Regions from separate parts of the Pseudoalteromonas sp. bablab_jr011 genome, predicted to be linked through region 3. Evidence: predicted binding sites of a transcription regulator. Region 3 holds the regulator's gene; each other region holds the start of a gene.

The links. Region 3 encodes sigma-54, which starts transcription at its own class of promoters, with help from an activator protein. Its sites were predicted from a motif close to GTTGGCACGNNNNTNGNNT; they were not measured.
Region 1: JIG41_RS19490 (PA2169 family four-helix-bundle protein) is a predicted target of sigma-54. The motif match lies at 3,279-3,297, and genes of this name have one in related genera.
Region 2: JIG41_RS22575 (BON domain-containing protein) is a predicted target of sigma-54. The motif match lies at 1,383-1,401, and genes of this name have one in related genera.

The regions. Positions count from the first base shown of each region.
Region 1 is NZ_JACDWU010000303.1:120,145-128,074, forward strand. It holds gene JIG41_RS19475 (TonB-dependent receptor domain-containing protein) at 1-1,003, shown strand, start outside; gene JIG41_RS19480 (biopolymer transporter ExbD) at 1,062-1,460, opposite strand; gene JIG41_RS19485 (catalase family peroxidase) at 1,750-2,727, shown strand; gene JIG41_RS19490 (PA2169 family four-helix-bundle protein) at 2,785-3,228, opposite strand; gene JIG41_RS19495 (LysR family transcriptional regulator) at 3,422-4,360, opposite strand; gene aceK (bifunctional isocitrate dehydrogenase kinase/phosphatase) at 4,377-6,101, opposite strand; gene JIG41_RS19505 (DUF4124 domain-containing protein) at 6,202-6,675, opposite strand; gene JIG41_RS19510 (DUF3413 domain-containing protein) at 6,751-7,930, opposite strand, start outside.
Region 2 is NZ_JACDWU010000337.1:2,281-10,210, reverse strand. It holds gene JIG41_RS22580 (LiaF domain-containing protein) at 457-1,116, opposite strand; gene JIG41_RS22575 (BON domain-containing protein) at 1,437-2,003, shown strand; gene JIG41_RS22570 (YqaE/Pmp3 family membrane protein) at 2,059-2,217, shown strand; gene JIG41_RS22565 (hypothetical protein) at 2,466-2,687, shown strand; gene JIG41_RS22560 (methyl-accepting chemotaxis protein) at 2,801-4,828, opposite strand; gene JIG41_RS22555 (NADP-binding protein) at 4,952-5,722, shown strand; gene hutC (histidine utilization repressor) at 5,723-6,430, opposite strand; gene hutI (imidazolonepropionase) at 6,574-7,815, shown strand.
Region 3 is NZ_JACDWU010000326.1:9,605-17,534, reverse strand. It holds gene rapZ (RNase adapter RapZ) at 1-109, opposite strand, end outside; gene ptsN (PTS IIA-like nitrogen regulatory protein PtsN) at 110-562, opposite strand; gene hpf (ribosome hibernation promoting factor) at 566-853, opposite strand; gene JIG41_RS21735 (RNA polymerase factor sigma-54) at 880-2,376, opposite strand; gene lptB (LPS export ABC transporter ATP-binding protein) at 2,491-3,216, opposite strand; gene lptA (lipopolysaccharide transport periplasmic protein LptA) at 3,213-3,734, opposite strand; gene lptC (LPS export ABC transporter periplasmic protein LptC) at 3,724-4,278, opposite strand; gene kdsC (3-deoxy-manno-octulosonate-8-phosphatase KdsC) at 4,275-4,826, opposite strand; gene JIG41_RS21710 (KpsF/GutQ family sugar-phosphate isomerase) at 4,829-5,800, opposite strand; gene JIG41_RS21705 (calcium/sodium antiporter) at 5,804-6,772, opposite strand; gene JIG41_RS21700 (ATP-binding cassette domain-containing protein) at 7,021-7,839, shown strand; gene mlaE (lipid asymmetry maintenance ABC transporter permease subunit MlaE) at 7,832-7,930, shown strand, end outside.

The DNA.
Region 1 (7,930 bases), on a different contig from region 3:
TGGCGATACCGTTAACTTTAAACTGGCGGGTAACTGGTCAATCACTGAAGATGTTTCGTTACGTGGTGCTGTGAGCACAGGATTCAGAGCGCCTTCAATGCAGCAGTTGTACTTTAATAACGTAAGCACACAGTTTGTTGTTGGACCAAATGGTGACTTAATTGCAGAGCAAGTGGGCACCTTTAGAAACGACAGTACGCTGGCGCAATCTATTGGTATTCCTAAACTTAAAGAAGAAAAATCGCAAAATCGTAGTTTAGGGATTGTTTACAACGTCACAGATAACATCAACCTGACTATTGACTACTATGCGATTGATATCGATGACCGTATTGTGATCAGTAATCGTTTAGGGAAAGGATTATCCGACACATTAGATGCAGCGTTAGAAAGCGCTGGCGCGGGAGCTGGACAGTTCTTCTTAAATGGCGCTGATACAGAAACCGAAGGGGTTGATTTAGTCGCAACGTGGAATACCGAGGGCCTTGGTGGAACACTTGATTTTACTTTTGCTGCTAACTTTACAAAAACGGATGTCGTTGATTTATTCACCCCTGCAGGCAGTGGGCTTGAAACGATTCCGGTTGAAGATGTGTTTTCTGCGCAAGAAACATCGATTATTGAAGAGTGGCAACCCGAAGACCGCATTAACTTAAGTGCACTTTACCGACTAGAAGACTGGACGGTCAATTTATCACTTAATCGTTACGGTGAGTACACGGTAGAAGATGGAGGTCGCCAAACGTATGGCGCTGAAATCTTAACTGACGTAAAAGTTAACTACTTCTTTAACGAAAATCTGTCGTTTAATATTGGTGCAAACAACTTATTTGATGTTTACCCCGATAAGAATACCATTGGTAATTCGCGTTCGGGTACCATTGTTGATGCAAATGGAAACACTATTGTTTCAAGCCCGGGTGTGTTCACTTATTCACGTCGCTCAGCACCCTTTGGCTTTAACGGTGCGTACTACTACGTAGGCGCAGAATATAAGTTCTAAAAATCCTATCGATTCCTTTATTATTTAACCTTCAAAGGGCCGTTAGGCCCTTTTTTAGTTATAGAGACGTGCTTATAGAGATTGGAACATCTTGATATTGTTTTATTTTATCAAGCAAGGTGACTAAGGTTTTGTGGCTGCTTTGCTCACTTGCAGTTACTTGCACCTGTGTCATTTCAAACTGTGCGGCAAATAACGCGAGGTTAGCTATAATTTGCTCTGGTGTTATAAGTCGGTTTGCAAAGTAAATACTGTCGTTTTCAGTAATAGTAAATTGCGCTTGTTTTTTTGGGTTTTCAAGAGTTGGTTTTGCTAAAGGGCGATTGACTTCTATAGCGCGCTCTTTAACAAATGAGGTTGTAACGATAAAAAATATCAGCAATATAAATACAATATCGAGCATCGGGGTCATATCTACATCAGCGTTTGCAGTGGTTTTTTTAGGTTGTTTCACCATAATTAGGTCCTTGTTGTTTTTGACCAAGCCACAAAATTTACGATTAAGTGGACTAGCCATAGTCGTGTTAAGAACACGGATTATTTTTAAAATGCTGGGCGCCACAGCCATTTTTCGGATCCTAAATTTAAAGTTAGCAGCTTTTAAAAATACTGTAGTTAAATAAATATTCTAAGTTTATTAAATGTTTGTAGCGTTTTTGTTAGTAAAAATATTTATTAACTTTGATGAAATCATTTCGAGGTTTGTCAGGTCATTGTTGTTGGAACTAAGTTTAAAGGATGGATAAATGCTAAAAATTAAGTCTTTAGTTTGTGCTATGTGCCTTGTTTTACCGACAGCAAGTTTTGCTGAGCAATCAGTTAACGGGCAAGATTTCATAAATTTATTTGAGAAGCTTTCAGGTAAGCAGCCCGGAATTAGAAAAGGTCACGCCAAAGGTGTATGCGCTGTGGGCACATTTACACCTAATCAAGCAGCAAAACAGTATTCAATCAGTCCTTTATTTAACGCACCGTCAAAAGCAAATATTCGTTTTTCTATGGGTGGGGGTAACCCTAATGCTGATGAAACATCACGTTCTCCGCGAGGAATAGGGGTGCAGTTTGTGCTAGAAAATGGGGATGTGCACAATATTGCAGGGCTAACTACGCCAGTATTTGCAGGTAACAGCCCTGAAGCATTTTTTGGTTTGCTAAGTACCTTAGTACCTGACGAAAAAACAGGTGAAATCGATTTTGCAAAAGTGAAAGCATACAGAGAGCAAAACCCGAGTACGTTAGGACAATTTAATTGGCTACAAAGCCATAACCCGCCAGCATCGTATGTGTCTTCACGTTATTTTGGTGTGCATACCTTTTACATGGTTGATGAAAAGGGCACTAAGCAAGCTTTTAGATGGACCATGGTGCCAGAAGCGCAAGAACAAGTACTAACTGAAGAACAAATGAAAGCATTACCTAAATCATTTCTTGCTAAGCGACTTGAAGAGGATTTAGCGAAAGGGAAAGTTCATTACCGTTTTCAAGCTGAATTAGCCGAGCCGGGTGATGCATTAACGGATCCTTCAGTGCAATGGCCTGCTGATCGCAAAACAGTTAATTTAGGAAAGCTCACGATAGAATCCACGGGTGAATCAGGGTGTGATTTAACTAATTACGACCCAAATCTGCTTTCACAAGGCTTTATGCCAAGTGAAGATGAAGTGTTAAAGCTGCGCTCAACTGCTTATGCTATTTCATTTTCAAAACGTATTACTGGGCAATAACGTTCTTTAAATTTTCAATATGAAGCCCAGTTATGCTGGGCTTCATATGATTAGCAGTTAATGCTTTTTCATTTTACTCATTTCGGCATGACAGCTTTGAATAGTTAGCAGGGTTTTTGATAACGCTGCTTCACAGTCGTGGGGTTGAGGTTTTTTGAGCGCACTTTTTATTTCTGCGAGTGTTTTGTCTTCGACTTCTTCAAGCTCACTGACGTAGGTTGCATCTTTGTCTGCACCGAGTTTAGTGATTAAAGATGTGTAAGCTTTACGAGCTTCTACCGCAAAGTCTGAGCCATTTTCACGGTGACCTGTTTGGTTGATGGCGTATGGCTGTAAACGTTCAATACTTACTTTACGGGCATCGATCATGCGCTGAAATAACGCGACGATACTGGGGTCTGAAACTTTTTCCTGTGCTTTTTCATAAAAATCGATACCACTATTCATAACTTGAATGATATCTGCAATATGATGAACGTCATGTCCTTGATGTGTTTGCATAATGACCTCTCTAATAATATAGACTGAATTAAAACAATGCTCTCTACATGAAGCAAAGCATGTTCCAATCCCTAACATAAAAGTATTATCATTAATAATCAGAGTGTTACATTTTTATTTTGAGATAAAGAGAGTTTGGTACGCCCATATAAAAAGGCGTACCAGCAATAATTACAGGTTAATAGGTAAAATATTACTTAAGCTCATTGGCCACTTCAGCTACTTTTTGTCTAAGCCAAATATGGCTGGCATCACGGTGTAAAAGAGGGCTCCAAATCATGTCGAGTTCAAAAGGCGGAATAGGGAAAGGTGGCTCAAGAATTTTTAATCCCGGATCATCTAAATAAATATTCGCCGCTTTTGATGGCAGTGTGGCCACTAAATTCTGCTCTTTAGCCAGGTGAATGGCGACATGATAGTTTCGAGTAAAGGTTGCAATATTCCGGTGCTTACCAAAATGAGCAAGCGCTTCGTCTACCCAACCTAACTTTTGGACATCTTTTGGATCCATACCTACGCCAACACCAAAACCTGTTTTACTTACCCAAATATGGCGCGCTTTTAAGTAACTATCGAGACTGAAGTCTTTAATAATAGGGTTGTCGGCTTTTACTAAGCAGCAAAAACTGTCTTTCCAAATTTGTTTGTAGTGAAACGATTGGGGTAAGTTTTCAAAGCGGTTAATTGCCATGTCGACCTTGCCGTTTTCAACGTCATGAAACGTAACGTCACTGGGGGTCAGGATATCAAGCGTGGTGTCAGGCGCTTCTTCGTGTAACTTACTAAGTAGTTTGGGCGCAAGGGTACTGGCCGCATAGTCACTGGCCATAATACGAAATACACGTTTGCTTTGAGATGCTTCAAATTCACGGTTAGGAGCGAGTGTTTCTTCTAACGTCATTAAAATACCGCGTATGACAGGTTGTAGCTCTTTAGCACGCTCTGTCGGCACCATCCCTTCACTGGTGCGTACCAAAATCGGATCATTAAATAAATTTCTCAGGCGCTTTAAACCGTTACTCATTGCGGGTTGTGTAATGCTTAACTGATTAGCCGCTTTGGTTACATTGCACTCTCTGAGTAATGTATCTAGGTAAACAAGTAAGTTTAAATCTATTTTACTTATATTCATTCTGTGTCCTTGGTGTTTACCAATAATGGATAAATCGTTGTGCAGCAGGGTAAGGGTAAATGTGGCTTACCACGCCTTGCTTAATATTATATTGAGCTTGTCGCCAATAAGCGGGGTCTTCAAGCTCTGGGTGTGTACTTAATAAATAGTGTTTGTACACAGGGTTAGCCGTAACAAAGGTGCACAATTGCTCAGGAAATACGTCTTGCGGTGCCACTGAATAACTTTGCTCATTCGTTAAGTAGTCATCGTATGACTTGGCTTTTGGTAAGGCACGAAAGTTCATATCAGTTAAATATTGCACTTCATCGTAGTCATAAAAAATAACGCGGTTATGCTTACTTACCCCAAAGTTTTTCAATAGCATGTCGCCTGGAAATATATTCACGGCTATCATTTCTTTTAATGCTTGACCATATTCTTCAATGGCTTCAAATGCTTGTTGTTCACTGGCATTTTCAAGGTATATGTTTAATGGTGTCATGCGCCGCTCAATATATAAGTGTTTTATGATCAGCCAGTCACCTTCAATAATCATTGAAGAGGCGATTGTTTTATGCAGCTCTGCTAACAATTTACTATCAAAACGACTCAGAGGAAATACGACGTTAGAATACTCTATAGTATCGGCCATGCGTCCGACACGATCATGACTTTTAACTAATTGATAGCGTTTAAGCACGGTATCGCGCCCAAACGGTTTGCTTTCGCCAAAGGTGTCTTTAATCACTTTAAACACATAGCCAAAGGATGGCAGAGTAAATACCATCATCACCATACCCGGTGTGCCAGGGGCAATAACTAATTGATCGTTTGAGTTATTTAAATGCTGTAAGAACTCACGATAAAACTCGGTTTTACCTTGCTTATGAAAGCCAATTGCATTGTAAAGCTCTGCCAATGTTTTGTTGGGCATTAGTTGATTTAAAAAACGAACTAATGCAGAAGGAGCATGTGTTTCAACCATAAAATAGGCGCGGGCAAAACCAAAGATAACCCGCATTTGCGATGATTTCGTCAGCAACGCATCAAGGTATAAGCCTTTATCCTCATGGTGTAAAACAGCAATGATAAAAGGTTGTACGCCACTTTCAGACACCACTCGGCCAACAATGTAAGCGGCTTTATTTCGGTAAAAAGGGGCTTGAAGGATATCAAAGCGCATGTGCCACGCTTGGTGGTGTGTATCGGGAGCTTGCTTATAAAACGCCTTAACCAACAATCGAATATCACGCTCAAGGTCCACAAAAGGGGCTTTAAAGTCAAATTGATTAATAATTTTACGTATTGTGGGTCTTAGCCCATCTACGACAGGAAAATAACTGCGATATTCAGCTTCCATTGGGAGGGCGGGAGCATCTGCGAGAGTGGCTTTTACAAATATAAAGTCGTTATTAAAATAGCGGCGGTGAAATAAGCGACAAAAAACGGAGTTATAGAAAGTTTCAGCCAGCTCGGCTTGTGGGTGAAAGCTTAAAAATTGTTGGTATATTTGTTTGGTTTCGAGCCAGCAAGTCTGATTGAGCTCAATAATTTGTTGTTCATTCAGCGATTTTAGCTTGGTAATGGTTTCGTTAACCCGATCATCATAATGGCTAATTCTGAGCTTACTAATTTCATTAATTTTTTGCCAATCTCGGTTGGCAAATGCGATAGGGGCTTTGGCTGTTATTGCTTGGAAGAGTTTATAGTGATTACGAAAGCCAGATAAAATTAACTCCGCAATATGTTGTGGCTGCATACAAACTCCTTCGAAACGGCTGAAATGTCGTGTTTAGAGCATTAACTCTATCCGTGTTAAGAATATGTTATTTATTAGTGAAACCCAATAGTAAAGTTAATTAATTATAGCGTGCTAATTTTTTTTCTAAGTCAGCCAGCTTTTTATTAGCCTTTTTTACGTCTCGTTGGTATTGCTTATTGATACTGTTTAGCTGCTTTTGTATGTCTTTGCTGATTTGCTTGCTTTGTGAATCAGACAAAATGCGGTTAAGCCGTTGCTCTTGTTGGTACTGCGCTCTGTCACGTTCGCGACTTAAAATGTCTAAACGATGTTTTTGACTACGAATTTCGGCTTCTAATCGCTTTATTATTTGTTCTCTTTCCAGTTCATTAAGTTGTTTAACATAATTATCAGGTGCTTGTATATCAGGATCAGTTACTGTAATGCGGTGTTTAGTTGCGCGATTCCCACAAGGAAATTGGCTAAATACGGTGCCTTTGTCAGTTACACATTTATAGTATTCCGCCGCTGTAAGTGCGGGAGAAAAGGTAATGAAAAGAGAGGGAAATAACGCGGTGATTGTGGCTTTCATGACATCCGTGTCCTTACTTTAATACGTGTTATTAAATATAATAAAGCCAGCTCGTATAGCAAATAATCAAAAGGGCTAAGGTGTATAGCGTTTTAGTTTTTTAATGCTTTGAACTAAAAAGGGTACATCAAGTCGCTGCTCTATTGCAAAGCCCTGAGCTGCAGAGATGTTTTTAAAATTACCATCCGAGTCAATTAAAGTAATTCTATCTTTCTTAAATGCAATAAACACATTTTGAGAGTAGTTTACGCCGGTATCATCATGGCGTTTATATAAATTACTGCCTAGCATGCTTTGTTTCGCGAGCGTTTGGCAATTTAAATAATGCCCAACACTGGTGGCTATTATGTCACTTGGTTGAATAAGCCCGTCTGTTTGCACAACTTTTTTATCTGAGCTGTACAGGCGAGACGTAGTCACAATGCCGTTGCTATGCTGAGCAAGGCTAAATGCGAAAACAGCGTGTGCATTATTACGCACTGTGGTTGTTTCATCTGCGCTGACAAGTCTTATTGATGAGTCTTCATTGGTTGAATTGATAAATTCAAATTGTTCGAAGCCCTCTACCTGTAGTGAGCGAGATTCGCTTAACCAAACAGGCGACTGCTGTTTTTCAAATATAGGTGATTTGTAAAAAGCCGGTAAGCCATAAACCAGGCTAAATAACGTATCTTCAACTTCAATAGGTTGTAAGAATAAATCAGTTTTACGTAAATTTGGTTGAGTATTTACAAAGCTTTCAAGGGCGTCGTTGTTTGAAAATACTAAAATATCGATTTTTGCTGTAGTTTCATCAACACATTGTGCTGGAGGCGTCGGTGCTAAATAATCAATATTGTGCGGATCTAGCCTAACATCATGAGCTTCTTTATAGCTGTCAAGGTCAAGTAAATCGTTTTTAGCCAGCAGGCTTTTTGCAGTTGTTGGGTACGATAATGGCAGTACATTATCTTGCTTAGTAATATCAAATTTTAAATTAGCATCGGCCCAAATATGAATACTGTGACTAAGAGCAAAACACACTAAGATTGTGCTCGTAGCATAACGTGCGAATTTATACTGTTTTAAGCGTGCCAGATGATGCCAAGTGTAATTACTGACTAATAACTGGAAAGCTAAAATGAGTAGTACGATACCGCCCGCAAAAATAGTCGTGAGTGCAGGGGAGTCTGTAAGACGATGCCACAATAACGACACAATCTCAGGTAAAGCTGATGAATTCAAATGATAGCCTAGGTTGAAATAAACGTAGGCA
Region 2 (7,930 bases), on a different contig from region 3:
ATGGTTGTTAATACCGCTGAACAGGTCTGCTTTTTCGGCGTTAAAACGCCTCCCACGTGTGTGATGTGTATCACTTGTAGGAGGGGCTTTAGCCGTGAAAGGGTGTAAGCAACGAGTTACGAAAGGCGAGATACGAGCTAAACCGTGAAGGTTGTTTAATGTCGCTGAACAGGTTTGCTTTTTCGGCGTTAAAACGCCTCCCACGAGTGAAGTGTGCATCACTTGTAGGAAGGGCTTTAGCCGTGAAAGAGTTATAAGCAACGAGCTGCGAAAAGCGAGCTTGTTTAGTTAAAACGCCTCCCACGAGTGAAGTGTGTATCACTTGTAGGAGGGGCTTTAGCCGTGAATTTTATAAAAGACGTTGCTGTGCAAACGTGCCATGTAAACATAACGCCTACGGTTTAATGTAGGCGTGAAATTTATTGTGCGCGAAGGGGTTTCGCAACTCGCATTTCGTTATTGCACTCTATTCATTTCTTTCCAACTGGCTTTTAGGCTGTTGGCAAAGCTGATGAACTTTTCTTTCATGGTGCGTTTGACTTTAATCTCTACTGAGCCTAGCCAAACATTACCTTCAATCGTAATTGTGGGGCCTTGCCCTTTATTGAGTGCAACCGATTTATTTTCAACGCTACCTACCACACTAAACAGCTTTGACACTACATTTACATGTTCTGGCACGTAGATTTCGTCGCTGCCTAAAATACAGTTTACGTAGATGGTGACATGCTGGTGCTGAAAAACGGCTTCACTAAAGTCTAATTCAATTGAGCCTAAACAGTTCGTTAGGTGAATTTCTTTCGGGACTAGCCATTGGCCGCTGCGCTCGTTGGAACCTAAAATACTGCGTAGTTGCAGGCTTTCTGCATCGCTACCATGTGCATAGTGAGGCTTAAACTGCACGTGTTTATGTGACTTGTAGTCAATATCTGCTGTTAACTCTAAGTCAGCAACCAGCTCAATTAACACCTCATTGCTGGTGGCTTCCATTGCTTGGTCTAGTCTTCGTTCAAATGCTTCTGCTGAAATAACTGCATGACTGTAGTTATAGATAAGTTGATCGATTACTTCTTCTCTTACTTGCTCGATGGGGCGATCTTCGAGTTTGACGGCCATGATAATTCCCTGTTGAGTTTTAAAGTTATGTTAATCACAAAGCAAAGTGTAGGCCAAAAATTATTTTATTAATATTCATTGGTTTATGTTTTTTGGTGTGGGCTTTCATTCGTTAAATTAACCATAGATTAATAAGATTGACAATTAATTAGTCATTTTTATAACAGAGTGAACTTATTACCGAATTGTCTGTAAATAATTACCGAAACGAATATAAATCATGGCTGAATATCGATTTAACTTATTGAATAATATAAAAATAAAAAGTTGGCATCGAAGTCGCATTAGTTATCTCGTCTTTAATCAAAAGGAGAAAGATTATGAATACATTCAACAAGACTATGATTGCTGCGTTAGTAATTGGTGCAACAAGTATGAGTGCTCAGGCAAGCAACTGGGAAAATGAAAGTAAAGATGCTTGGATTGATGGTAAGGCAGAAACTGTGCTTCTTATGAACACTAACCTAAATAATTTTGATATCAACACAGACGTAAAAAACGGCAAAGTTGTATTAACCGGTAAAGTTGATAGTGAATTAGACAAAGAGTTAGCCGAAGAGCTTGTACTTAGCCTAGACGGTGTAACTGCTGTTGATAACAAACTAACGGTTGTGAAAAACATGAAGTCTAAGGCCACGAGTGCAGATAAAGGTGACTCAGTAGAAAGTGACTTAACTGATGCGAAGATCAGTACAGTGATCACCACACGTTATTTATTTAACTCTGAAGTAGGCGGCACTGATATTGATGTCGATACAGATAAAGGCGTTGTTACATTAAAAGGTACGGTTAAGTCAGATGCAGAAAAGCAATTAGCAGTGAGCATTGCTGAAAATGCTGAAGATGTGCGTAAAGTCATCGATGAACTTAAGATTGTTGCTGAATAATAGCACGCCCTATAGCCCAGCTTTGGCTGGGCTTATCTTTTTCAAGGAGTGAGTTATGGATTTAATACGCATTATTTTCTCGGTTTTAATTCCGCCTCTTGGCGTATTTTTACAGGTAGGTTTAGGGGCACAATTCTGGATTAATATTATTTTAACCTTATTAGGGTACATTCCAGGTTTGATTCATGCTGTGTATATTATCGGTAAGCGATAATAATCACGGTTCAAAGGAATGAGTGTACGGCAAGGAAATGCACACGTAATAATGGATGACAACACTGCAAGGAGATTTACAGTATGGAAAATGTAACACAGCACAAAGGACAGCAAGGAAGTAACAAGGCGTTATGGACAAGCGCACAATGGCAACGCTTTATGGATAAAGTGAAAGGATAAACACCAAGGATTTTGGTTTAGGCTAGGAGCCAAATATGGATGAAGCTAGCGTAAGGAGGTGACAAAATGGAACAAGTACAAGCGCAATTATTACACGGACTGAACAACAAGGGAGTTGCTACATGGAATGAGCAACAGTGGCAACTATTTATGGAACTTACTAAAGCGGTTACGCCACAGGTAACAAGGAAGGCTGACGATAAAAACCCGATGTCATCTTCAGGTGACATCGGGTTTTTAATTACATCTGCAATCTATCTCAATACCAATTCAAATCAGTGTGAATGATTTAGACCTGTCGTTTGCAGCGTTAAAAATTTCTTATTAACGACTGCATGGTGCCTGATTTGTTACTTATAATAAGTAGCAAGAACACACACCTAGAACAATTCAATGACTAATCACAACTTAAATTGATTAACTGTTTTATTAAGTGAAATAGCTAGCTCATTGAGATCGCGTGCTTCGTCTGCTAACTCATGTGCATGATCTGCTGTACTATTAACTAAATGGTTAATTGCCGCGAGGCTATTGTTAATGTCCTCAGCAACCACCGTTTGTTGCTCAGTTGAGGTCGCAATTTGATGACTCTGGTCTTGTACATTCGTCACTGAGCCTGCAATATCTTGCAGAGCTTGCAGTACAATTTGAGTTTGCTCTACAGAGCCTTCTGCACGCTCTTGACCCTGCTGCATCATGGTGGATGCTTTTTGAGCTATTTGCTGTAAACGCGTGATCATATTACGAATATCATCGGTCGACTCTTGTGTACGACTTGCCAGTGAGCGTACTTCATCAGCAACCACCGCAAAGCCTCGCCCTTGCTCACCTGCACGCGCCGCTTCAATGGCTGCATTGAGTGCCAGTAAATTGGTTTGTTCTGCAATTGAGTTGATTACATCGACAACAGCGCCAATATTGCCGCTTTCTTGCTCAAGCCCAGCAACAACTTTAGATGCCTCACCGATGTGGCTGGCAAGTGCGGTCATCACCGATTGCGCCTGCGTTGAACGCTTGGTGCCATCGGCTGTAATGCTTTGCACTTCTTCGGCTGCATTGTTGGTGTGTTGCGCATTTCGCGAAATTTCGAGTACCGTAGAGGCCATTTCTGTTACTGCGGCGCTAACACTGTCAACTTGTTGTTTTTCTTGCTGAATTTCGTCGTTGGTTTTTTTAGAGACGATTTTAAGCTGTGAAGCCGCTTGGCTTAACTGCTCAGCTTGGGCTGCTGTATTAAGCATCATGGCGCGTAATTTATCGATAAAGGTATTCATGTGGTGAGCGAGCTGACCAACTTCATCTTGACTCTTTATTTCGATTTTTTGGGTTAAATCACCATCACCTGAAGCAATATCACGCATGATATAAGTAAGTTTTGTCAGTGGTTTAGTGATCATTTGCGTAGCCCAGAAGATCATCGCAATAATAATCGCTAAAATGATGATCACAGAGGTCGTTGTTGTCATGACTGCATCATGTACTGGCTTTTCGATCATGCTGGTTGGTATTAAAATACCCACATACCAATCAAGGTATGGGCTTTCTAATTCAAGGCGGTTGTATACAACGTAATATTGCTCGCCTTTTAGGGTGACAAAACCACTGCCGTCTTTGTTGCTTTTCATGGTGCGGTTTAATTCGCTGAAGCCTGATGTGTCACTAAATTGTTTTTCGAGGGCATCAAGACCTTCTTTGCCGTTTGGACCTTCGTCTGTCACAGACAGTTTATGGTCGGTGCGCTTAGATAAGTGAACCACCTTTTGGTTGCCATCAAGTAAAAAGCCAAACCCTTGTCCGTTAAAGCGAATATCTTCAACCATGTCGTTGATATTGTTAAGTTGTAAATCAACCCCACCAAAACCAACCAGTTTGTTTTGTTTATTATAAACAGGTTGCTGTACTACAGCTGAGGCGTTGCCTGTGGTTAAATCAACAGAAATAGGACCAACATACAATTTGTTGATCTTTAAGGCATCTTGCCACCAGCCACGTTTATAAGCGTAATAAGGCTGGCCATTGTAGTGAGTGGTGCGTTCGTTTTCTTTAAAGTACTCACCGGTTGTCGCCGATGCGAAGAAGGCAGATAAAATATTGTCGTCGTTACCACTAATACGCACAAAGTCTTGGTTAACGCTGTCGTATCCGGGTTGGTTCTCAAGGCTTTGATCGCGCTTGTTCCAATTATCAAACCAATTTACTAAGTGCGGATTGGTTACAAAGGTTTCAACTACTTTACCGTATTTGGCAAAGTAACTTTGCATTGAAAGCCGCTCACTTTGTAAGTAGCTATCCGCTTCGCGTTGGATAGCCTGACGTGATAGGTCAGCAATATGGCTCACAAAAAAACTAGACGCGATGATAAGTAATACACTTATCGTTCCGCCGATGAGTAATAATATTTTTTTACGTAAAGAAAGGTTATTTAACATAGGTGCACGTGTTTTTATTATCGGGTAGAGTTAGTTATCTAATCATATTTGCACCTAAATCGCTACATTGCATAGTGAAGCTTATTAATAAAATATTACATATAGATAAGGCGATATTATTAAATGGTTAATTTTGATAATAAAATAGTTGTACTTGGTGCTGGGTGGCTTGGTCAGGCACTTTGCTTTGAAGCCAAAAAATTACAGTGGGATGTGCAAGGCACACATCGAAGTAGTGAACATCAATTTGATTTTCATAGACAATTCTTACTTGAACAGGGAAAAGTTAAGCATGATGTTAGCCTTGAAAATGCATGGTGGGTATGTGCTATTCCTCCACGTAGTAGGCAACAGCAAAGTAATTATTTAGAGACCTTAAATGCAGGACTGGCTCTTGCCGATTCATTGCATTGCAAAGGCTTTATTTTGTGCTCGTCAACAGGGGTTTATGCTAATGATAATGGGCTTTACAACGAAGCAAGTATTATTGAGTGTCAAACAGACCGTCAGCAACAGCTATACGATGCAGAGCAAGCCGTATTAAAAGCAGGTGGAAAAGTATTACGTTTGGCTGGTTTAGTTGGTCCACAACGTGAGCCGGGACAATTTGTGGCAGGTAAAGAGTTGTCTAGCTCAAGTGAGCAAATCGTTAATATGGTTCATCAGCAAGATGTAATTAACGCAATATTTAGTGTTATTACGCATTGGCCTGTGGCACAAAGTGTTTATAACGTCGTTAACCCTGCTCACCCAACTAAAGCTGATTACTATCGAGAAAAGTGCCGTGAGAAGGGTAATCCAGCGCCTACTTTTACCAGCAATGAGGTGGGGGAGCGAATTATTAATGGTGACGCCATTAAAGCGCTCAACTTTAGTTACCAACACGCTATTTAGCTATTTTTTAAAGGTTAAATGCCCGCCTAATCGGTATTTACTGCCGGGTGAAACAAGACGTGCAAAGCTCACAATACCTTGTGATGACCATGTTCGGCGGATTACTTGCAAACAAGGCTCTTCGTTATATAAGTTGAGCCATTCACACATTTCAGGGTTGGGCATAACGGCTTCAACCGTGTGGCGTGCCTCGGTGAGTGGGGCGACGCGCGATAAATATTCATGCGGTGTTTGGTTGTGAAAATCTTGCTGTAAGTAGTCTTTGGCAAGTAAAGGGTTCACGAAACGCTCTTCAACTTGCAGTGGTTGCTCGTTTTCATTGTGAACAATAACACTGCGATACACATGACTGTCTACTTCAACACTCAGTGCAATGGCAATAGGGGCGATAGCACGTATCGATTCCATAACCAAAATAGTGCAACTGTAGTGACTATTTCGCGCTTTTACTTCGTCGGCAATGTTTTTTATTTCTAGCAATGAAGATTGCGATTTGAAGCTTGCTACAAATGTGCCTAACCCTTGGTTGCGCGTTAAAATACCGGCTTCGGTGAGTTCTGATAAAGCGCGTCTTGCTGTCATTCTACTCACTTGAAATTGATTAGTGAGCTCATTTTCTGACGGTACACGGTCATTTTCTTGCCAGTGACCAGCGCGGATATTTTCAAGAATAAATTGTTTTATTTGCGCAAACTTAGGAACACTCATGCTGAGAACGTTATTGGTAACTTTTTAGTGTGTTTCAAGGTGGCATAATTTTCTTGTATATACAAGGTGAGTTGTTAAACTTTAAACAATTTCAAGTTACAGGGTTCAAACGACCAAACCCGACGCATCAGTATAGGTGAAAAATGCACACAACGAATAATGATCACGCACACTGGGATTTATTGATCACAGATGCCAATATCGCGACGATGGACCCTGCAATTGATGCACCATATGGTGCGCTTGAACACGCTGCAATTGCAGTAAAAGACGGCAAAATAGCATGGCTAGGATCACAGGCTGACTTGCCACAATTTGATGTGTTAGCAACCCCAACAGTATCTGCAAAAGGGCAATGGTTAACACCAGGGTTAATTGATTGTCACACTCACCTTGTATTTGCTGGTAGCCGTGCAGAGGAGTTTGAACAACGTTTGCAAGGTGTGAGTTATGAGCAAATTGCAGCAAACGGTGGCGGCATTGCCAGTACGGTTCGCGCCACACGCGAAGCCGACCATGAAACACTATTTGTTGCAGCGAAAGAGCGCTTAAATGCGTTGTATGGCGAAGGGGTGACTACCGTAGAAATTAAGTCTGGTTATGGTTTAGATTGTGAAAACGAAATTAAATTACTTGAAGTTGCTCGCTTATTAGGTGAAAACCACCCTGTCGATGTGAAGACAACATTCTTAGGTGCTCATGCGTTACCGCCAGAATACAAAGGCCGAAGCGATGAGTACATTGAGCTTGTATGCGGCGAGATGTTAGAACAAGTGGTTGCAGGAAACCTTGCTGACGCCGTTGATGCTTTTTGTGAAAACGTAGGTTTCAGTAACGAGCAAACTCGACGCGTTTTTGAAGCGGCTAAAAAGCATAACCTGCCAGTGAAGCTTCATGCTGAGCAGTTATCTAATCAACATGGTGCTGCGTTAGTTGCCGAGTTTAATGGTTTATCCGCTGATCATATTGAACACCTTGATGAAGCGGGTATTAAAGCAATGGCTAGCGCTGGCACGACGGCGGTGCTCTTGCCGGGTGCCTTTTACTTTTTACGTGAAACAAAATACCCGCCGATTGAATTACTACAGCAATACCACGTGCCTATCGCAATTTCTACTGACTTTAACCCAGGTACTTCACCTTTGTGTTCATTGCACTTAATGATGAATATGGCATGTACTATTTTCCGTATGACACCAGAGCAAGCATTAGCAGGGGTAACACGTAATGCTGCGGGGGCATTAGGTCTCAGTGATCGTGGTGTGCTTAAAGTCGGTGCGCGTGCCGATATTGCCCATTGGCAAATATCCCATCCTGCGCAATTAAGTTACCAATTTGGCGTAAATAAACTGTTAAATCTGTGGATTTTGGGTAGACTAAGTTAGAGAGAGTTTTTACGCATTTTGGATTACATGTCATTAATTGCCAGTTTAGCGAGCAGTACTGCGAGCCTCGTAAATTTAAGTAGTGATGTTGTACCAGTTTTTTTAGCTGGTGCCG
Region 3 (7,930 bases):
GCAGGTTTACAGGAATATTATCAACGCAGTAATAGCCTAAGTCTTCAAGTACTCGTAAAGCGACTGATTTACCTGAACCAGAGCGACCGCTGATAATAATTAATTCCATTTATGCCTCTGATGCAATGACTTTAAACAGATCACTATCTGTTTTAGCACTGCGTAGCTGTTTACAAAATTCTTTGTCTTTAAGTCTATCAGCAATTGTTGATAAGGTCTTTAGATGAAGCTGACAGTCACCATCTGGTACGATGAGTGCGACAAAAATATCCACTGGACGATTATCAATTGCATCAAAATTTATAGGTGACTCACTCACAATTACAAATGCGTGTGGCTGATCTGCACCGCTCATACGACCATGTGGAATCGCAATACCTCGGCCAATACCCGTGCTGCCCAATTTTTCTCTGTTCAATAGGGCATTGAGTATATCTTGCTGAGATAAATGAGGGAGCTGCTCATGAGCCAGTTCGCTGATAAATTCGAGAATTCTTTTTTTGCTATTAAAAAGGACCGCAGCTTTGCTGCAGTCCTGGTTAGTAAGTGAACTAAGTTTCATAATTTAGTGTCGAGCTAATTTCTCTTTGTGTTTAATTACTTGACGATCAAGTTTATCGATTAACGAGTCGATGGCTGCATACATATCTTGGTGTTCAGTAGAGGCAAATAACTCGCCTCCGTTTACATGTAAAGTTGCTTCTGCTTTTTGGCTTAGTTTTTCTACATCTAGAATGACATGAACATTATTAATGTGGTCAAAATGCCTTTCTAGTTTCGCAAACTTGGTGTTTACATAGTCTCTTAATGAATCTGTGATTTCTACATGACGACCAGTTAAATTTAGTTGCATAAGCATTTTCCTTCTATGTAAAACGTCTAAATCAGACTCTTACGCTGATTCGACGGAGGTATTGCTAGAGACTCTCGATATTTTGCTATTGTCCGTCTAGCTACTTTAATTCCTTGCTCAGCCAATATATCTGCAATTTTGCTATCACTCAATGGTTTAGCTGTGTTTTCTGCGGCGATTAGCTTTTTGATTAAAGCGCGAATTGCCGTAGATGAACACTCACCCCCATTTTCAGTGCTTACATGGCTGGAGAAGAAATATTTCAACTCAAAAATTCCCCGCGGGGTATGCATGTATTTTTGTGTTGTTACTCGCGAAATTGTTGATTCATGCATTTCGACCATTTCTGCGACATCATTTAATACCATGGGTTTCATGGCCTCAGGACCATGTTCAAAGAAAGCCTGTTGTTGTTGAACAATACAGTTAGTCACTTTTAATAACGTGTCATTACGGCTTTCTAAGCTTTTAATAAACCATTTTGCTTCTTGTAAATGAGAGCGAATAAATTGGCTATCACTGCTTGATTTTACAGAACGTGACATCGCCGCATAGTGGCTATTCACTCTGATTTTCGGCATGCAGTCTGGGTTTAGTTCAACTACCCAACGGCCTTTTATTTTTTTTACGGATACATCGGGTATCACGTATTCAGACTCTTCTCTAACAATTGTATCCGCAGGCTTTGGATTTAAGCTGTGGATCAATGTCATGACTTCTTTCAGCTCACTTTCTTTAAGCTTAGTCTTTTTCATCAAAGTGCGATAGTCACGACTCGCTAATAATTCAATATGTTCTGATAACACCATTTTAGTTTCAGCTAAATAGGGGGTGTCAGCATCGAATTGGCGTAATTGAATACACAAACATTCTTGTAAACTACGGGCGCCAATACCGACAGGATCGAATAATTGGATTCTTTTTAAGACAGCTTCGACTTCATCAAGTTCGATTTCTTCTTCATCGTTATTTTGATTGAAGCTTTCAACAATGTCTTCGCAGCTTACGGTTAAAATACCCGAATCATCAATTGCCTCAACAATCGCAACGGCAATCGCTTCGTCTGTTGGGCTGAATGGAGTTAGTTGTAACTGCCACATTAGGTATTCGTGGAGAGTTTCGGTTGATGCGCCTTGGTAAATTGATTCATCTTCAGGCATTGGACCTGAGGAACTTGATGGGGCAGCACTCATGTACTCATCCCACGTAACATCCATTGCTAAGTCGTCACTTACGGTGTCTTTGTTGAGGGCATCACTGCTTTCTTGCTCGTACTCGCTCGCAGCTTCGTCAGCCGACGCGCTTAGTTGGGTATCGTCAGATTCGGCTTTTTGCTCGTTCTTGCCAATACTCTCTTCTGCATAATCTGCTTCTTCAACTTCAAGCAAAGGGTTAGAGTCTAACGCTTCTTGAATTTCTTGCTGGAGATCCAATGTACTGAGCTGCAACAAACGGATAGCCTGTTGCAGTTGTGGAGTCATTGTAAGTTGCTGGCCCATGCGCAGCTGTAATGATTGCCTCATGTATCCCTAACAATCCTTTTTAGTCTTATCAAACAATAGCACGATGCCGTTAACTATTTATTTGATTTATTGTCATTGTTATAAGTCTAGCAGATGCTCTAGTCGGTGGCGTATTTAAAGCCTGAATTGCTCGCCTAGATACACATCGCGTACAGTTTGGTCGGCTAACACATGTTCAGGTGTACCTGATGCAATTAGCTCCCCATGAGAAACAATGTAGGCTTTTTCACAAACATCAAGGGTTTCTCTCACATTGTGGTCAGTAATTAATACACCAATACCACGATTTTTTAAGTGCTCAATAATTTTCTTTATATCTAACACTGAAATAGGATCAACACCAGCAAAAGGCTCATCGAGCAAAATAAATTTAGGGTCAGCGGCCAGTGCGCGTGCTATTTCAACACGACGGCGTTCACCCCCTGACAATGCCATACCTTGGCTGTCACGAATGTGTTGAATGCTAAATTCATCAAGTAAGCTGTTAAGTGTTTCTTCGCGGCCTTGTTTATTGAGATCTTTACGGGTCTCTAAAATGGCCATTAAGTTTTGATAAACAGTCAGTTTTCTAAAAATCGATGATTCTTGTGGCAAATAGCCAATACCTAAGCGAGCGCGGCTGTGCATTGGCAATAAGGTGATGTCGTTATCATCAATGCTTATTTTACCTTTGTCACTGGGCACTAATCCCACAATCATGTAAAAGGTGGTTGTTTTACCTGCGCCATTTGGCCCAAGTAAACCGACAATGCTGCCAGCTTCTACCTCAAGGCCTACATTTTTTACAACTTGGCGACCCTTATAGCTTTTAGCTAATAGCTCTGCTTTTAGTGTGCTCATGGCTGGCCTTCATCGTTCTTTTTGTTATCAACAGGCACTAAAATAGTGTGTACACGATCGGTCGAGTTTTCATCTTTCTCGGCACTTATCAGTTGCTGTTCCATATCGTATGTAATGCTCTTGGCACTGACTTTTTGGCCTGCTTGAGTCACTTGTGCATTGCCAACGAGTGTTAATAAGCGTTTAGCAACATCGTAACGAACTTCTTCAGCACTGGCGCTCATAATAGTGCCGTCAGCTTGTTTTTCTTCAAAGTAAGCGGGCTTTCCTGTGGCAATAATTAATTCAACCGTGCCTTCAACTTCACCTGCATGTGCTTCGAGTCGATCCGCTGTAATACGACGGTTACCATGTATGATCTCGACATTATCTTCGAAGATACCAATGCCATTTTTTAGCTGACCTTCTTGGCGATCAGAGCTAATGCTGATTGGTGTGCCAGCCTGCTCAGCAGCTGCGCCAGAAAACGCAATCAATAAGCTTGGGATCAGGAGTAATTTCTTAAGTTTATTGGTCATAGTATATGGTTCGTGTATGGTTAGTTAACTCAACAATTTCGGCTTTTAAATCGGCTTTTAAACCTTTACCGGTAATTTTTAAATTCGGTCCTGTCAGCGTGACAGGTTGCTTAGAAAACATGGTCATTTTGTCAATGTCGATGTTAATGTTCTCAGCTTTAATATCTTCGATCATGCCATTATGGGTAAGGTTTTTAGCAACTACATCCCCTTCGAATACAAGCTGATCGTTTTCATATAACGTGGCTTCTTTGGCTTTTACTTGCCAAACTTGCTGATCACCGTAAATGGTGAAAATGGGTTGCTCAAAAAAGGTGAACCCGAGCTGTTGATACAGCTCCATTTTAGCAGCGGCCACTTTATGACTGATTTTACCTTGATCATCATAGGCTGTTTGCTTTAATGCGATTGCGGTATAATCAGGTGTAGCGATAATCTCGTCTTCACTGAGCACTGTGTTTGTCGGTTGATTAAAGTACGGATACCATAACCAAACCATGCTACAAACAAAAACAACACTTAGTAAAATACGGGCTATATTCATGCGCTCGTTCCATCGCTAGTTAGCGGTTTGCCATTTTCTAGCATTAATAAATCAGTTAGTTCACGCACAGCTCCAAAGCCACCAGGTAACAGGGTGGTGTAATGAGCCAGTTTTTTGATTAATGGATGAGCATCATTAACAGCAACGGCAAATCCGACTTTTTCCATAACCGGTAAGTCTGGACCATCGTCACCAATATAGGCAATTTGCTCATCTGTTAAGCTAAGTTTATCTTTTAACTCTTGATAAGCAATGAGCTTATTCTCTTGGCCCTGATAAATATGTTGTACCGTAAGGCTAGTCATTCGCTGCTGAACTATTTGTGAATGGCGTCCCGTGATAACGGCCACCTGAAAACCACTATTGATAAGGGCTTTAATGCCGAATCCATCTTTTGTATTGAAAGCTTTAAGCTCTTCGCCTTGATTGCCTAAATAAATACGGCCATCTGAAAAAACACCATCAATATCACAAATAAGCAGTTTTATTTTTTGAGCACGTTGACTCACGTCTGTGCTTACTGGTTGGTAAAGCTCAGCAAATGTCATGCTTAAAGTACTCCTGCTTTTAAAAGGTCTTGCATGTTAAGCGCGCCAATGGGGGTGTTGCTTTTGTCGATTACAATCAAACCATTAATACGTTTACTTTCCATAATATTAAGCGCTTCTGCGGCCAGCATATCAGCGTGTGCAGTTGTGCATGAGCGAGTCATTACTTGGCTAATTGCGGTGCTGTGAATATCAACCCGTTGCTCTAAAATACGACGTAAATCACCATCAGTAAAAAGTCCCGATAGTGTGTTGTCATCACCAACAATTGCAGTCATACCGAGGCCTTTAGCCGACATTTCAATTAATGCATCTTTGATACTTTGCGATTCATTAACAATGGGAGTGGCCTCACCGGCGTGCATAACATCACTAAGACAAAGCAATAAACGTTTTCCTAAGCTTCCGCCTGGGTGAGAAAGTGCAAAATCGTCTGCTGTAAAACCTCTTGCCTCAAGCAGTGCTACAGCCATTGCATCGCCCATGACTAGCGTTGCCGTTGTGCTGGCTGTTGGCGCAAGGCCCAGTGGGCACGCTTCTTTGCTTACTTTAATACACACATGTACGTCAGAAAGCGTGGCCATTGTTGAGTCTGGGTTACCTGTTAGCGAAATCATTTTTGCGCCAATGCGCTTAATGACAGGAATAATACTGACAACTTCGCTCGTTTCCCCTGAATTTGAAATGCACATAACCACGTCATCACGGGTAATCATACCAAGGTCACCGTGGCTTGCTTCACCTGGGTGAACAAAAAATGCAGGTGTTCCTGTGCTGGCGAGTGTGGCAGCAATTTTATTACCTACGTGGCCTGACTTGCCCATGCCAATAACGATAATTCGCCCAGTACATTGGAACATTAATTGACAGGCATTATTGAAATGCTGGTCAATGTATTGATCAATTTCTTTTAATGCTTGCGCTTCAATTTCGAGTACGCGCTTGCCTTGCGCGATAAAGCTATGTTGCGTCATTGATTATCCTATTTGGCTGAAAATATAGCCTTGATATGCAATAAATGCGACTAACAAAAAGCCACCTTCAATTCTATTGATACGACGTGCACCTTTTAAGTTCAATGACATGGCAATTAACACAATGGTGGCCGCTATCATAATAAGTGCATCGCGGTTAGCGGCTGATGGGTCGATAACCGATGGATTAATAATACCTGCCAGTGGCAGTACAGCCAGCAAATTAAAAATATTTGAGCCAATAATGTTGCCCAGTGCTAAATCGTCTTCATTTTTTAAGACACCTGCAATACAGGCAGCAAGCTCAGGTAAACTGGTACCAATAGCAATAATTGTTAAACCAATAACCAGATCAGAAAGACCAAAATATTTGGCAATATCAACCGCCGAACCCACTAGAAAGTGTGAGCTAATTGGTAGCAAAATCATGCCGACCACAAGCCATAATACTGCCGAACGCGTGCTGACATTATCGGGCACATCTTCACAGGCTTCACTAACAAAAGGGTCATCTTGATTTTTTGCTCGCAATGAAATGATCACTAATCCGGCAATAAATACGGCAAAAGCAAGTATTAAAGCAATCCCTTCGGCGAATGAAAAATAGTTGTCTGAAAATACATACCACGCGCCAATCGATACGATTAACACAAGTGGCATTTCGCGTTTTAGCGTCATTGAAGAAACAGACAGAGGACGTAATAGGGCCGTGACTCCCAGTACAAGCAGAATGTTGGTAATATTAGAGCCAATAGCGTTTCCGACAGCGGTATCTGTTTTGTTTGCAAGTGCTGCAGATGCCGACACCATCATTTCAGGTGCTGATGACCCCATAGCCACAACCGTTAAACCGATAATTAGGGTGGGGATCCCCATATTTTTTGCCAGCGCGGCTGCCCCATAAACAAAACGATCGGCACTCCAAACGAGTGCTGCAAAACCAATAATTAAAATGACAAAAGAAGTCACCATTGTGATACGCCAATATTACTTAAACAGATGACTGCAAATAGTAACAAAACCGAACCTGAAAGTATAAGTAAAAGAATGAGCTGGCAATGATTAAGGGCGGTGTTGTTACAATCTTAATTTAAGCGGGGGTTAAGCCATACGTTATTAGTCTTAGATTCATTTGATAGTAAATATTACAAAATTTTACGATTTGTTTTTTCCATCTTGACTAAAAAACCCTTAAAATGGCAGAACTAGTGAAAAAAGTTATGGAGAGCGACTTGTCGCAATCAATAGTAGAAATCAAGGATGTAACCTTTTCACGGGGCGATAGAATCATATATAAAAATATGAGTTTTAACATTCCGAAAGGCAAAATAACCGCTATCATGGGACCCAGCGGCATTGGTAAAACCACCATGTTGCGTTTAATTGGCGGTCAACTTAAGCCTGATTCTGGTGACATTTTATTTGAGGGCAACAGTATTCCAAGCATGTCGCGCAAGGAGCTTTACGCTGCCCGAACCAAAATGAGTATGCTGTTTCAAAGCGGCGCTTTATTTACCGATATGTCTGTATTTGACAATATCGCTTTTCCTTTGCGTGAACATACTCAACTTAGTGAAGATCTTATTCGCCTTGTCGTGCTCATGAAATTACAAGCGGTTGGTTTGCGTGGTGCGCAAGACTTAATGCCTTCAGAGTTATCTGGAGGAATGGCACGCCGTGCGGCGTTAGCGCGCTCTATTGCGCTTGACCCCGAACTTATCATGTATGATGAGCCATTCGCTGGCCAAGACCCAATTTCAATGGGGGTGTTGGTTAAATTAATAAAGTCATTAAACCAAGTGTTAGGTTTATCTTCATTAATTGTGACGCACGATGTGACAGAGGTACTCAGTATTGCTGATCATGTCATTATTATTGCTGATCAAGGCGTGATTGGTGAAGGCTCGCCTGAGCAAATGCTAAATCATCAATCAGAGCTTGTTCAGCAGTTCTTAAAAGGGTTGTCGGATGGTCCTGTCCCATTTCATTATCCTGCTCCTGCGTATGAAGAAGAGTTGTTAGGGGTACACCATGCTTGATCTATTACAGAGGTTAGGTCACAAAACGCTAGGGCGTTTTGCTGCGCTTGGTCGCTCTACGCAAATGCTGTTTGGCGCTTTGGTGAGTGTG